DNA from 3 places in the Telluria mixta genome. Region 3 is predicted to be linked to each of the others. Evidence: predicted binding sites of a transcription regulator. Region 3 holds the regulator's gene; each other region holds the start of a gene.
The links. Region 3 encodes sigma-54, which starts transcription at its own class of promoters, with help from an activator protein. Its sites were predicted from a motif close to TGGCANGNAANCTGCTTT; they were not measured.
Positions count from the first base shown of each region.

Region 1: P0M04_RS02900 (ammonium transporter) is a predicted target of sigma-54. The motif match lies at 1,586-1,603, and genes of this name have one in related genera.
Region 2: glnA (type I glutamate--ammonia ligase) is a predicted target of sigma-54. The motif match lies at 1,639-1,656, and genes of this name have one in related genera.

Region 1 is NZ_CP119520.1:658,821-663,897, forward strand. It holds gene P0M04_RS02895 (DUF885 domain-containing protein) at 1-1,426, opposite strand, end outside; gene P0M04_RS02900 (ammonium transporter) at 1,647-2,852, shown strand; gene P0M04_RS02905 (MHYT domain-containing protein) at 2,853-4,865, opposite strand; gene P0M04_RS02910 (Zn-dependent hydrolase) at 4,921-5,077, opposite strand, start outside.
Region 2 is NZ_CP119520.1:586,013-591,089, forward strand. It holds gene glnA (type I glutamate--ammonia ligase) at 156-1,571, opposite strand; gene P0M04_RS02550 (rhodanese-like domain-containing protein) at 1,889-2,347, shown strand; gene P0M04_RS02555 (NHL domain-containing protein) at 2,448-3,551, shown strand; gene P0M04_RS02560 (TAXI family TRAP transporter solute-binding subunit) at 3,552-4,910, opposite strand; gene P0M04_RS02565 (transglycosylase domain-containing protein) at 4,921-5,077, opposite strand, start outside.
Region 3 is NZ_CP119520.1:1,506,246-1,511,322, forward strand. It holds gene P0M04_RS06610 (Rv1443c family protein) at 1-231, opposite strand, end outside; gene P0M04_RS06615 (enoyl-CoA hydratase/isomerase family protein) at 239-1,315, opposite strand; gene hpf (ribosome hibernation-promoting factor, HPF/YfiA family) at 1,418-1,777, opposite strand; gene P0M04_RS06625 (RNA polymerase factor sigma-54) at 1,855-3,369, opposite strand; gene lptB (LPS export ABC transporter ATP-binding protein) at 3,372-4,166, opposite strand; gene lptA (lipopolysaccharide transport periplasmic protein LptA) at 4,163-4,729, opposite strand; gene lptC (LPS export ABC transporter periplasmic protein LptC) at 4,743-5,077, opposite strand, start outside.

The DNA.
Region 1 (5,077 bases), 850 kb from region 3:
GGCCCAGCGTCTCGCAGTACAGCGCCCAGCCTTCCGTATAGGCGGCGGCGCTCGGGTGCTCGGTGAAGAACTTGCGGAAGTCCGGCAGCGGCAGCTCCTTCAGCAGCGCCGCGTGCAGGTGGTGGCCCGGCACGCCCTCGTGCAGCAACAGGCTCGTCATGCCGACCGTGCTGTACTCCTTCGGGTCGTTGACGACGGCCCAGAACACCCCCGGATGCGAACCGTCGGCGGCGACGGGCGTGTAGTGGTCGGACGCCGTCGCGCGGGTCAGTTCCGGCTCCAGCTGGATGTCCAGCTTCGCCTTCGGCAGCAGGCTGAAATACTGCGGCAGCTTCGCTTCCACGGCGGCATAGATGGCGCGGTAGCGGTCCAGCACCTCCTGCTCGGTCTTGAACGGCTTGAAGCGCGATTGCGCGGCCACCCATTGCGGGAAGGTTTTCAGGGGGCCGTCGTAGCCCAGCTTCGGCGCCAGCGTCGCCATCTGCTGCTGGATGCGCGCCACTTCCTTCTCGCCCAGCGCGTGGATCTCCGCCGGCGTCAGGTCGAGGTTCGTGTTGTTGCGGATGCGGGCCTGGTACCACGCCGCGCCGTCCGGCAGCGCGCCATAGCCGGCCGTCGTGCGGCCCGCGGGCAGGTAGTCCTTCTCCAGGTACGTGTTCAGGCGCGCGAGCGCGGCGTCGATCTTTTGCGCGGCCTGGCGGTAGCCGGCCGTGAGCGATTTTTTATCCGCGTCGGAGAAACCGGCCGGCAGGTTCTTGATCGGCGTGTAGAAGATGCTCGCTTCCGCGTCGCTGGCGGCCAGCTGGCGGAACTGCGGCAGCATCTTGGCCGTGATCGCCTTCGGCTGCACGACACCCTTCCTGACGCCCTCCTTCATGTTGGCGATGGCCTGGTCGATCCATGCGGGCAGCTGCTCCAGGCGCGAGAGATACGCGCGGTACTGGGCCGGCGTCTCCAGCGGCTGCGAACCCGTGCCGCTCGCGTAATTGGCCAGGTTGCTCGGAATGTTGTCGAAGTGGTTCAGCGGCAGCAGGTGCTCGGGAAAGCGCGCGAGGTCGAGCTGGGCGCGGATCTCGAAGGCGAGGATGTCGTAATTCAGGCGCGCTTTCTCCGAGAGATGCGTCTTGTCGATCTTCTGCAGGTCGTCCAGCAGCTTGTGGTTCTGCGCGAAGTAGCGCGCGCGGACCTTCGGGGCTATCGCCATGCCGATCTGGTCGTCGTAGCGGCCGTCGCCATTCGCGGTCGCATACAGCAGCGGGTCGAACCGGGCACGCGCATCGTAGAAGCGGGCGGCGACGCGGTCGACCTGGCGTTCGGCGGACGATGCGGAAGCGGAAGCAGTGGTTGCGGCGGCGTGGGCGGACAGGATAGGTGCGCCGGCCGACAGCAAAGCCGCGAGGATGGCGGCGTTCAGGGTACGGTTCATGGGTCTCCTTGTGGGTGAATTTCCTGAAAGCATACTACGACTTGCCGAACCGACCACACCTCCCCATTTTGGCGCAAATACGCACCGCAACGGTGCTTGTGCACGTTTGCGGGGCAACCCATCCCGCATGCCCACCGGGAGTGCGCCTCTTCACCAAATTGGAACGTTTATTGCTATCCAGAAGTGCAATCAAACCAACTTGCACTTTTTTGGAGTACGCATGGATGCATTCAAAAGCGGAGCGGACGCGCTCTTCATCTTGCTCGGCGGGATCATGATCCTGGCGATGCACGCCGGCTTCGCCTTCCTGGAACTGGGCACGGTACGCCGCAAGAACCAGGTCAACGCGCTGGTGAAAATCCTGATCGACTTCGCCGTCTCCACCATCGCCTACTTCTTCGTCGGCTATGGCATCGCCTACGGCATCCACTTCATGGGCGCCACGAGCACGCTGGTCGCCAAGAACGGCTACGAACTGGTGAAGTTCTTCTTCCTGTTGACGTTCGCCGCCGCGATCCCCGCCATCATCTCGGGCGGCATCGCGGAACGCGCCAAGTTCCACCCACAGATGGCCGCCACCGCCCTGCTCGTGGGCTTCGTCTATCCGCTGTTCGAAGGCATCGCCTGGAACAACCGCTTCGGCATCCAGGACTGGCTCGCATCCAGCTTCGGCGCGTCATTCCACGATTTCGCCGGTTCCGTCGTCGTGCACGCCGTCGGCGGCTGGGCCGCGCTGCCGGCCGTGCTGCTGCTGGGCGCGCGCCGCGGCCGCTACACCAAGGACGGCCGCATCTCGGCGCACCCGCCGTCGAATATCCCGTTCCTCGCGCTGGGCGCGTGGATCCTCACCGTCGGCTGGTTCGGCTTCAACGTGATGAGCGCGCAGACGCTGGACAAGATGAACGGCCTCGTCGCCGTCAACTCGCTGATGGCCCTCGTGGGCGGCACCCTGACCGCCTTCGTGCTGGGCAAGAACGACCCGGGCTTCGTCTACAACGGCCCGTTGGCCGGCCTCGTCGCCGTGTGCGCGGGCTCGGACCTGATGCACCCGATGGGCGCGCTCGTGACGGGCGCGATCGCGGGCGCGATCTTCGTCGTGATGTTCACACTGGCGCAGAACCGCTGGAAGATCGACGACGTGCTGGGCGTGTGGCCCCTGCACGGCCTGTGCGGCGCGTGGGGCGGCATCGCGGCCGGCATCTTCGGCAGCCAGGCGCTGGGAGGACTGGGCGGTGTGTCGCTCGCGTCGCAGATCGTCGGCACCCTGCTGGGCGTGGCCATCGCCGGTATCGGCGGCATCATCGTCTATGGGTTGTTGAAGGCGACCGTCGGGCTGCGCCTGGACGCGGAACAGGAATTCGATGGCGCCGACCTGGCCATCCACCGCATCAGCGCCACGCCGGAACGCGAAACCACGTTCCAGTAACTACGCCTCGCGCGCGGCGGCCACCGCGCGCCGGATCGCGGCCGCCAGCGCCGCCGGCTCCACGGGCTTGGCGAGATAATCGGTAAAACCGGCCTGCAGTGCCTTGCTGCGGTCGTCCTGGCGCGTAAAGGCCGTCAGCGCGATGGCAGGTATGTCCGCCGTGGCCGCGCGCCGGCGGATGCGCCGCATCAGTTCGAAGCCGTCGACTTCGGGCATGCCCACGTCGCTGACGATCACGTCCGGCACCTCGCGTTCCAGCAGGGCCAGTGCGGCGCCCGCCCCCGGCGCCGTCATCGTGGCGGCGCCGCTGTACGACAGGATCTGTTCCAGCACGTCGAGCGTATCCGGCGCGTCGTCGATCACCAGCACCCGCACGCCGGACAGGTCAGCCAGGTCGTCCGCCTGCGTTGCCGGGCGCACGCCCGCGCCGGCTACCGCGACGGCGCTCGGACGCGCCAGCGGCAGGCGCACCGTGAACGTGGTGCCCGTGTGGGCGCCGGCGCTGTCCACGGCAATCGTCCCGCCGTGCAGTTCGACGAGCTGCCGCGCGATCGACAACCCCAGTCCCAGGCCGCCGTGCTGGCGCGAGATCGACGCGTCCTCCTGGCGGAAGCGGTCGAACACGTACGGCAGAAAATCCGGCGCGATGCCGATGCCGGAATCGATCACGCGGATCACGGCGTCGTTGCCATCCCGCCCCAGCAGCACCTGCACGCTGCCGCCCGTCGGCGTGAACTTGACCGCGTTCGCCAGCAGATTCCACAGCACCTGCTGCAGCCGGCCCGGATCGGCGCGGACCTCGAGCGGCAAGACGCCCGGCTCGCGTCCCAGGTCGGCGCGCAGGGCGATCATCTTCGCCGCGGCGGCCGGATGCACGGTGCCCAGCGCCGCCTCGACGATACGGGACGGGTCGACCGTCTGCACGTCCAGGCGCACGGTGCCGGAAATGATGCGGCTCATGTCGAGCAGGTCGTCGATCAGCTTGCCCTGGGCGCGCGCGTTGCGTTCGATCGTCTCCAGCGCGCGTTTCAACGTCGCCTCGTCCTTCACGCCCCGCTGCAACATGCCGGCCCAGCCGAGGATGGCGTTCAGCGGCGTGCGCAGCTCGTGCGACAGGGTGGCGAGAAATTCGTCCTTCAGCGCGGACAGGCGTTCGGCCTCGTCGCGCGCGATGCGCTCGCGCTCCAGCAACTGCTGGCGCTCGGCGGACGTCGCCTGCGACATCGCGAGGATGCGCGCGTTCGCTTCCAGCCGCGCGTCGAACACGGACGCGATGAGGGCCAGGCCCAGCACGCAGAACGTCGCCAGCACGACGAGCGTGGCGAGGCTGTCGCGGTGCACGCCGACGCGCGCGGCCATGCACACGCTGTCGGCCGGGAAGTTCGCGGCCGCCATGCCGGTGTAATGCATGCCGACGATGGCAAAGCCCATCACGACGGCGGCGCCGATGCGCGGCACCCACACGTCCGGCGTGCTGCGGCGCAGCCGGAAGGCGATCCACAGCGCCAGCGCCGACGCGCCCATGGCGATCAGGACGGACAGCGCGAACAGCAGCGGGTCGTACACGATCCCCGGCTGCATGCGCATGGCGGCCATGCCCGTGTAATGCATCGCATTGATGCCGACGCCCATGATGACGGCGCTGACGCCCAGGCGCACCGGGCCCAGGTTCGTGCGGCTCACCTGCCACAGCGCGAGGCCGGAGGCGGCTATCGGCAGCACCAGCGAGACCAGGGTGATGGGGATGTCAAAGGCGATCGGGATCGGCAGGCGGAACGCCAGCATCCCGACGAAGTGCATGGCCCAGATCCCGGATCCCATCGCGATCGCGCCGCCCAGGGTCCAGGCAAAACGGGTGCGGCCGGTGGATTCCGCGACCCTGCCTGCCAGGCTGAGGGCGGAATAGGACGCGACGATCGCGACGAGGATCGAAATGAGGACGAGTGGGGCTTCGTAGTATCCGGTCAGCATGTCGGCCAGACGCATGCCGCCCGGCGGGCGGCTTCGGTCCACAGTATGCTACCGGCGCCCGGAATCGGCCAGAATAGTAACAAGAAATTGCACGTTGTTACTTTTGAGCAACAAACTCCCCGGTTGCGGACGTGGAAACGATCCCGGCCCGCTCCAGCATCGCGTGCAGCAGCACGTTGCAGCCGGCTTCCAGGTGGCCGGGCTGGGCATCCTCGATCTCGTTGTGGCTGATGCCGTCCTTGCACGGCACGAAG
Region 2 (5,077 bases), 920 kb from region 3:
AGGTCAGTCTGGATGCATGGTTGGGAAGCTTCCGACTATACCCCATCCAGTAAAAAACGCGAGGCAGCCGGCTGGCTTTCCCCGCGTTTTCGTTACCGTGTGGATACACTCCAGTGCCGTTCGTTTCCATTCCGGCACTGGGTGATGCCAACGAATTACGACGAGTAGTACATGTCGAATTCGGCCGGGTGCGGGGTCATGCGCAGGCGCTGGACTTCCTGCATCTTCAGGTCGATGTAGGCGTCGAGCATGGCATCGCTGAACACGCCGCCGCGGGTCAGGAACTCGCGGTCCTTGTTCAGGTTGTCAAGCGCTTCTTCCAGCGACGAGCAGACCGTCGGGATCAGCTTGTCTTCTTCCGGCGGCAGGTGGTACAGGTCCTTCGTCGCGGCTTCGCCCGGGTGGATCTTGTTCTGGATACCGTCCAGGCCGGCCATCAGCAGGGCTGCGAAGCACAGGTAGACGTTGGCCAGCGGGTCCGGGAAGCGGGTCTCGATGCGGCGGCCTTTCGGGTTCGCCACGTGCGGAATGCGGATCGACGCCGAACGGTTCTTGGCCGAGTAAGCCAGCTTGACCGGGGCTTCGTAGCCCGGCACCAGGCGCTTGTACGAGTTCGTGCCCGGGTTGGTGATGGCGTTCAGGGCCTTGGCGTGCTTGATGATGCCGCCGATGTAGAACAGCGCGGTTTCCGACAGGCCGGCATAGCCGTCGCCGGCGAACAGGTTCTTGCCGTCTTTCCAGATCGACTGGTGGACGTGCATGCCCGAGCCGTTGTCGCCGTTCATCGGCTTCGGCATGAAGGTGGCGGTCTTACCGTAGCTGTGGGCCACGTTCCAGATCACGTACTTCAGGTTCTGGGTCCAGTCGGCGCGCTCGACCAGCGTCGAGAACTTGGTGCCCAGCTCCATCTGGCCGGCGCCCGCCACTTCATGGTGGTGCACTTCGACCGGGATGCCCAGCGATTCGAGGATCAGCGAGATTTCCGAACGCATGTCCTGGAAGCTGTCGACCGGCGGGACCGGGAAGTAGCCGCCCTTGACGGTCGGACGGTGGCCGCTGTTGCCGCCTTCAAATTCCTTGTCGGTCGACCACGAGGCTTCTTCCGAATCGATCTTGACGAAGGAACCCGACATGTCGATTTTCCAACGGACCGAATCAAAGATGAAGAATTCCGGCTCCGGGCCGAAGTAGGCGGTGTCGCCGATGCCCGACGATTTCAGGTACGCTTCGGCGCGCTTGGCGATCGAACGCGGGTCACGGTCGTAGCCCTTGCCGTCCGACGGCTCGATCACGTCGCACTGCATGAAGACGGTGGTCTCTTCAAAGAACGGGTCGATGTTCGCGGTGTTCGGATCAGGGATCAGCAGCATGTCCGATGCTTCGATGCCTTTCCAGCCGGCGATCGACGAGCCGTCGAACGCGTGGCCGGATTCGAACTTGTCTTCGTCGAAGTGCGAGATGGGAACGGTCACGTGCTGTTCCTTGCCGCGGGTATCGGCGAAACGCAAATCAACGAACTTGACTTCGTTGTCCTTCAGCATCTGCATTACATCTGCGGCGGTCCTTGCCATTCCAATATCTCCTAAGTCAAAAAGGGGTGTCGATGCCAACCAAGCATGCGACAGGCGCATAACCTTCTAAGCAGAAATTATGCCAGCATTTTTCCATGAGCAAATAAATAATGATTACTTTGAGGCCGCTCAATTTGCCCCTTAAAATCAATGACACCTTAAGCGTGCACGATATTGATGCAAACTCATGCATACGCACCAAACAAGTGCAATTTATTAAGTATGCACCAAACTAATGCGCGATGCACCAAAAGTGCGAGGTCAAGCTTGGCAACGACCCGCGACGGTGCGCAACCAGCCTACAGGGAATTGATGACATGACTACGACCGACGAGATCCTCGCCAACGCCCGGGGCCGCACGCCCGGCCAGCCGTACGCGGGCGCCGTCACGCCCCGGGAAGCGTTCGAACTCCTGCAATCGGACCCCAGGGTGAAACTGGTCGACGTGCGCACGAATGCGGAGCGCGACTGGGTCGGCCGCCCGGCGATCCCGGAGACCCAGCACGGTGCGGTGCAATGGACGCTGTACCCCGGAGGTGCGCCGAACCCCGATTTCGCCACGCAGTTGCAGAACGTGGCGACCCCGGACGACGTCGTGCTGTTCCTGTGCCGCTCCGGCGTGCGCTCGCGCCACGCGGCGCGCACCGCGACGGAGCTGGGCTATGCGAATGCATTCGACATCCTGGAAGGCTTCGAAGGCGACCGCGATCCGGAAGGCCATCGCAAGACGGTCGGCGGCTGGTGCAAGGCCGGCCTGCCCTGGATCGGCGCCTGAGGTTCACTTCCTTTCCCGGCCGCACCGTGAGAATCGCAGAGATTCCGCGCGGTGCGCGCGTGCTAGCATGCGGGCTCACTGCTGACCTGGAGATGGAGCCATGACAATCGAATCCGCTGTTCGCACGCACTCTTCCCGCCTGCGTGTGCGCCTGCTGTGCGCAAGCGTCGCGGCGCTGCTGTGCGCATGCGGCCCCGGCGGGCCGAAGCGCGAGACGGACGACGGCAGCGGCGGCAGCGGTGGCGATAGCGGCCCCAGCACCGGGATCAGCGTGCTGGCGGGCGATCCGGTCACTGGCGGCAGCGCCAACAACAAGGGCACGTCCGCCCGCTTCAATACGCCGCGCGGCCTCGCGGTCGACACGAACGGCAACGTGTACGTGGCGGACCAAGGCAATCTGACGATCCGCAAGATCGCGCCGGATGGCACGGTCACCACGTTCGCCGGCGTGGCCAACTCCAGCGGCACCACCGACGGCAAGGGCAACCGCGCCCGCTTCACGCAGCCGACTGCCATCACGATCGACGGCAACGGCGACCTGTACGTCATCGACAATCTCTCGATCCGCAAGATCACGATGGACGGCACCGTCAGCACCGTCACCACGCTGTCGTTCGGGAACTTCGGCCTCGACGTCCAGAACTACCCGGCGGGGATCGCGGCCGACGGCGACGGCAATCTGTTCGTCACGTCAGGCGTGGACACGCGGCGCATTCCGATCTCGAACCCGAGCAACGCCAGGACGCTGGAAACCGGCGCCGTCTTCCCCGTCTACGGCACCGGCGTGCTGGTGCCGCGCGGCGTGGTCGTCGATCCGGACGGCACGGCATACGTCGCCGACCTGACCCGGACGCTCAGCCGCGCAACGTCCGGCGCCACCGCCCTGACGTCTTTCGTCGGTTCGCGCAACCAGGCCGGCAATGCCGACGGCAACGCGTCGACCGCCCGCTTCCAGCAGTTGGTCGCGCTCACCATCGACAAGAACGGAAACCTGTACGGCGCCGACGCCATCAACAACACGATACGCAAGATCACGACGCCGGACGGCACCGTCACGACACCGGCCGGCACGTCGAAGTCGACGACGCTCAGGACGGGCAAGCTGCCCGGCAGCTTCGCGCAGCTGCGCGGCATCGCGATCGACGGCAGCGGCAACCTGTACGCGACGTCGGGCAATGCCGTCGTGAAGATCGTGTTGCCGTAATTACGCGGCGCTCTTCGGCCCCAGCGTGACCCGCACGCGCTGGCGCACGAAGTTGATGTGGCTGCGCAGGCCGTACAAGGCATCCGCGTACGCCAGCGGGATCGAGATGTGGTTGACGCGCTGCTCGATGCCGTCGAGGCGGCGCAGCAGCTCCGCCTGCGCTTCGTCGCGGTGTTCGTCTTTCGCGTTTTCCAGCGCCTGCTCGACGGCACGCAACTCGCCGTACCAGCGGTACACGCGCGAACGGATGCGCCACACGTACAGCGGCGGCACGATCTTCGACAGCGGGATGATCAGCGCCGCCAGCGCCACCACGACGACCCACAGCCGGTCGAACAGGTTCGCCAGCCAGAACGACAGGTAGCGCTGCAGGAACGGCGGACCGTCGCGGTAGTATTTCGCCGCCTCCCGCGCCACCGGGATCTCGGTGTAGCGCGGCGACGGGAATTGCCCCTGCTGCTGGAACCAGCCGGTGCCGCCGTGGATCTCGGTGGCCGCCTTCACGAACAGGTCGATCAGCGCCGGGTGCAGGTCGTCGCGCGCCACCAGCGTGGCCGTGGGCGCGATCAGGTGAAAATCCTGGGCCGGGATGTCGCGCCCGAGGTCGACGATCCCCCGTGGCAGCACGACGTGCGTGAGGAACGGCAGCCGGCGCGTGTACGCCTCGGCCTGGCGGAAGTTGAACAGGCGGATGCCCGGCGTCTGCAGCAGCATCTGGATCAGCGGCGCTTCCGGCGCGGAACTGAAGACGAGACCGTCGATGCGCCCCGCCAGCAATTCCACCGTCGCGGGCGTGTTCTCGAGCGCGGAGATCCTGAGCTGGCGCGGCTCCAGGCCGTTCACGGCCAGGATCTGGCGGAACAGTTTCGGTACGCCCGTCCCTTCCGGCCCCAGGTTGATGCGCAGGCCCTTCAGTTGCACGAGGCTTTGCACGTCGACCTTGCGGCCATGCGCATCGCGCTCGCGCAGGAACAGCCAGACGGGTTCCGTGAACAGGCTGCCCAGCGACACGAGGCCGCGGCGCTCGGCCTGGGCCTCGCTCGTCGATCCGCTCTGCACGAACGCGATGTCGGCCTTGCCGTCGATGAGGCGCTGCAGGTTGTCTTCCGATCCCAACGAACGCTGAGACTCCACCTTGATGCCGTCGCGGGCGAGGATGGTGGCGTACTTGCGGCCGAATTCCTCGTAGGCGCTGTTCTCCTGCCCCGTCGCGAGGATCACGTGGCGCGGCGGCGCGGGATCCACCACGATATACGCGACGATGCACGCGGCCAGCACGAGCACGGCCGTCGGCGCGACCGCCACGAGCAGGTCGCGCAACGAGACGAGACTGAATTTACGCAGCGGAAGCCGCTTCATGCGGCCCGGCTCACTGCAGCACTTCTTCCACGGCGGCCGGCTTTGGACGCGCCGCGCGTTCAACCTTCAGCGGCGGGGCGTCTTCGTCGCGCTTGACCGCCGGCTTGTGCGGCGCCGGCTTCGGCGGGACGTCGGCGTCGGCCTTGCGGACGCTGACGGCCTTCGGA
Region 3 (5,077 bases):
GAGCGTGAGGTCGCTCCGGTCGATGGGGAGCACGCGCAGCAACAGCAGCCAACTGCGGCACAGACGCTGTCCCGGCACGAAGGCGTCCAGAGGCAGCGCACGTATCCCGCGCGGGAACGTCATGCGCAGCAGCGGCGCCATCTCGTCGGCGATGCCCTCGACGGACGTGACCCGGCGCCACACCGTGTCCGGCGCGGCGGCCAGCTCGGATTCGAAACGCAGCGAGATCACAACTCAGTTACAGGTCACGCAGTGGATGCGCGTGATCGGGCCAGACAGGCGCGAAGAACCAGGCGACCATCTCCGGCGTGACCGCATCGAGCGTGGGCGGATTCCACCGCGGCGCATTGTCCTTGTCGATCACGAGCGCGCGCACGCCTTCGAGCACTTCGCCGTGTTCGAACGTGCGGCGCACGAGCGAGCGCTCCATGCGCAGGCAGTCCGCCACGCCAAGACTCCCACCGCGCACGAGCATCTCGCGCGTCACGGACATCATCAGCGGCGAGCGCTGGCGCATCGTGGCCAGCGCCTTTTGCGCGAACGGGCCCGCATCCGTCTCCAGCGACGCCATCACGGCCGCGACGGAGTCCGCGCCGAAGTGGCGGTCGATCGCCTCGCGCTGCGCTTCCAGTTCGCTGGCGCCGGCAGAGAACGGCGCGGCGAACGCGCGGATCGCGGCGGGCAGCTCCGCGCCCGGCGTCGTCTCGATCAGCGCGCGCAGCGCATCCAGCTGCGCGCCTGGCACGAACACGTCGGCGAGACCGACGTAGATCGCGTCCGCCGCGCCGATGGTCACGCCCGTCACGCCGAGGTAGTGGCCCAGGCGGCCCGGTGCATGCGAAAGAAAATGGCTGCCGCCCACGTCCGGGAACAGGCCGATGTTCACTTCAGGCATGGCGATCTTCGAGCGCTCCGTCACGATGCGCAGGCCGCAGTCCGGCCCGCCCTGCGCGATGCCCATGCCGCCGCCCATCACGACGCCGTCCATCAGGGAGATGAACGGCTTCGGATAAAAGTGAATGAGGTGATTGAGCGCGTATTCCTCGGTGAAAAAATCTTCCAGCAGCGGGCTGCCCGTCTGCGGCGTGGCCCTGCCCGCTTCGTGGAAAAAGCGGATGTCGCCGCCGGCGCACAAGGCCTTGTCGCTGCTGCTCTTGATGACGACGGCGTCGATGCCGGCATCGATGCGCCAGGCGAGCAGCGTGGCGGTGAGCGCGCGGACCATGTCCAGCGACAGCGAGTTCAATGCCTTCGGGCGGTCCAGGGTGATGATGCCGGTGCGGTTGGCGACCCGCGATAAAACGTAGTCGGTCATGTCTCGTTGTTATTGAAATAATCAGACCGACATTGTAGCGCCCATAAAAACGAAAAGGGCGCCGATGCGCCCTTCGTTTCTGGTGCTACTGCACGCGTGGCATCACGCCGCGGCGGGCTCTTCCTCCCCACCCTCGGACATGCGCTTGATACACGCGTTGTCATGATCCTTGAGCATTTGCTTGTATTTGACGACCTGGCGGTCCAGGCGGTCCATCAACATGTCGATCGCGGCGTATAGGTCGTGCGCGGCACTGGCGACATGGACGATCTTGCCCGCGAGGCGCAGGTTGATCTCGGCTTTCTGGCGTTTTTCTTTCTCGGTGAGATTGTCGATGCAGAGGATGACGTGGGAGTCGATCACTTGATCGAAATGACGGGTGATGCGTTCGAGCTTGTTCTGTACGTATTCTCGGATGGCTGGAGTTACATCGAGATGATGTCCGCTGATTGTGAGATTCATACACACTCCTTTGAAGATGCACTGCCGTCAAGTGCGCGCATCCGGCGCAATGGGCCAGTGGTGTTGCAAGAGCTTTGCTACAGGGATTTGCGGAGACTAACGGGTGGGATCTTCAGCGCCTCACGGTACTTCGCAACCGTGCGTCGCGCGATAACCATTCCCTGTTCCCCTAGCATCTCCGCGATCTTGCTGTCGGATAAAGGGTTCTTGGGGTCTTCTGCTCCTGTCAGTTGAACGATGAGTGCCCGTATTGCCGTCGACGATGCTTCGCCTCCCGCTTCGGTGGCAACGTGACTCCCGAAGAAATACTTCAACTCGAACATGCCGTGCGGGGTCAGCATATATTTCTGAGTTGTGACTCGAGAAATTGTGCTCTCGTGTAGACCTAGTGTATCAGCTATCTCACGTAAAACAAGGGGCCGCATCGCGACTGCGCCATGGGAAAAAAAGTTGCGCTGGCGATCGACAATTGCCTGAGCTACACGGAGGATCGTGTCGAAGCGCTGGCGCATGTTCTTGATGAGCCACTTGGCTTCCTGCAACTGCGCGTTCATCTGCGTTTCCGATTTGCCCTGCTTCATCAGCGAGGCGTACAGGCTGTTCACGCGCAGGCGCGGCATCACTTCCGGATTCAGTTGCACGCTCCAGCCATCCTTGGCGCGGCGCACGATCACGTCGGGAACCACGAAGTCCGACACGTCCGACGCGAACGCCGCGCCCGGATGCGGATTGCACTGGCGGATGACGGCCTGGGCTTCGCGCAGGTCTTCGTCGTCGCAATCGAGCGCCTTCTTCAGCTTGTTGAATTCGCGCTGCGCGAACCACGTCAGGTATTTTTCGACGATGACGAGCGCCATGCGCCGCGTGACCATCGGCACACCGGGCATGCGGCGGATCTGCAGGGCCAGGCATTCGGCCGCGCTGCGCGCGCCCACGCCGGGCGGGTCCATGCTTTGCACGAGAGCGAGCGCCGTGCGCAATTCCTCGAACTCGATTTCCAGTTCTTCCGGCAGGCGCGCGTGGATGTCTTCCAGCGGTTCTTCCAGATAGCCGTTGTCGTCGAGCGCATCGACGACGAGCTCCACGAGCGCGCAGTCGCGCGCCGCGCAGCACGTCATGCGCACCTGTTCCATCAAATGTTCGCGCAGGGTGACGGGGCTCGCCTCCAGCTGCGGGCGGCCGTCCTCCTCCTCGCCGCCGCCGCTGCCGCTGCGGCCGTATTCGCCCCAGTCCTCGCCGCCTTCGCCGCCACCTTCTCCGCTGTCGCCGCCGGCGTCACCGCCTTCGCCATTGCCGCTCTCGGCGGGCGCACTGCCGCCTTCTTCGCCGTTGCCCTGGGCGGCGGGCGCCTCGCCCGCCTGCGATGACGCCGGCGCGCCGATGGTGGCGTTATTTATGGCACCGTCCGCCAGCAGGCGCACGGAGCGGTCGAGCGGATCGTCGAGCCGTTCGAGCAGCGGATTCTCGCTCAGGACCTGCTCGATTTCCTGGTGGAGCTCGAGCGTGGACAGCTGCAGCAGGCGGATCGACTGCTGCAGTTGCGGCGTCAGTGCAAGGTGCTGTGAGGTCTTGAGTTGCAGCGTCTGTTTCATGACTACATTCGGAAGTGTTCGCCCAGGTAGACGCGGCGCACCGATTCGTTGGCGATGATGTCGTCGGGTCGGCCGGATGCCAGCACCGCCCCCTGGTTGATGATGTAGGCGCGGTCGCAGATGCCCAGCGTCTCGCGCACATTGTGGTCCGTGATCAGCACGCCGATGCCGCGCTCCTTCAGGAAGCGCACGATACGTTGGATCTCGATGACGGCAATTGGATCCACGCCGGCGAACGGTTCGTCCAGCAGCACGAAGCGCGGATTGGTCGCGAGCGCGCGCGCGATCTCCACACGGCGGCGTTCGCCACCGGACAGCGACAGCGCCGGACTCTCGCGCAGCTTCTCGATCTGCAGCTCGGCCAGCAGCTCGTCGAGACGTTCGGTGATGCGCGCCTTGGTGAGCGGCTTGCCGTTCTCGCGCTGCAATTCCAGCACGGCGCGGATGTTCTCTTCCACCGTCAGCTTGCGGAACACCGACGCTTCCTGCGGCAGGTACGACAGACCCAGCAGCGCGCGCCGGTGGATCGGCAGGCTCGTGATGTCGGTGCCGTTGATGTCGATGCTGCCGGCGTCCGACGGCACGAGGCCCACGATCATGTAGAACGACGTCGTCTTGCCCGCGCCGTTCGGACCCAGCAGGCCGACGACCTCGCCGCATGCGACCTGCAGCGACACGTCACGGACGACGAGGCGCTTGCCATAGCTCTTCTGCAGCCCCTTGACGACGAGCGTGCTGCCGCCGCATTCGGCCGGCGGCGCCTGCGTCCCTGCTTCCATCGTGCGCGCCTCCGTCATTGCTTGCCTGCCGGAGCGGGGGCCGGTGCCGCCGTCGCGCGGCGCGGCTGCAGCGTGATGCTGCCGCGGCCGTTGCCCGGCTTGTCCGTGCCGTTGGCGTCGTTCAGGCCAAGCAGCTTCTCGTTGCGGTTGTCGTAGGAAATGAATTCGCTGGCCATCTCCTGCGTGACCTTCTTGCCCTCGAGCTGGCGGATGACGGCCTTCGAGAACAGCTTCACGAGGTCGCTGCGCTCGTCGTATTCGATGCGCTGGGCCTGGCCTTCGCCCCACAGGTCGGGGCCGCCGTCGCGCTTCTGGCGGAAGGTCGCGAGCTTGCCGGGATTGGCCGTGAGGATGAAGGTGCGCCAACCGTCCGGCGCTACCTTGACCTCGGCGCGGTCGGATTTCAGGATCATGGTGCCGCGCGTGATGATGACGTTGCCGGTGGCGACGTAATTCTGCGTCACCTGGTCGACGTTGGCGTTGTCGAACGCAATGTCGACGGGCTTGAGCGCGTCCGCCTTTTCGGCCGAGGCAGCCAGCGGCACCAGCAGGAAGATGGCGGCGGCGAGTATTTTTTTCATTCGATTGTCCTCTCTAATGGCTTGCCTGAGGGCTTGCGCGCGACTGGCGTGGCGGATAGGTCATCTTGCCGCGGCCACCCAGCGCGATCTGCTGCGTGGCGTTGTTGGCCACCATGCCCACCGCGTCGACCGATGCGGCGCCGAGCGTCATGTGGACCGGCTTGTCGGTCTTCGCGATCTCGTCGTCCGGCAGGATCGTCAACACCTCGGTGCGGATCCGCATCGGCTCCGCACCCGGGGCGGCCGGACGCCGGATGTCGACGTTGCCCGTCAGGTCGATCTGGTTCTGGTTCTGGCTCACGAGCGCGCTGTTGGACGTCATCGTCATCGGCGGATGCTCGTCGGTGA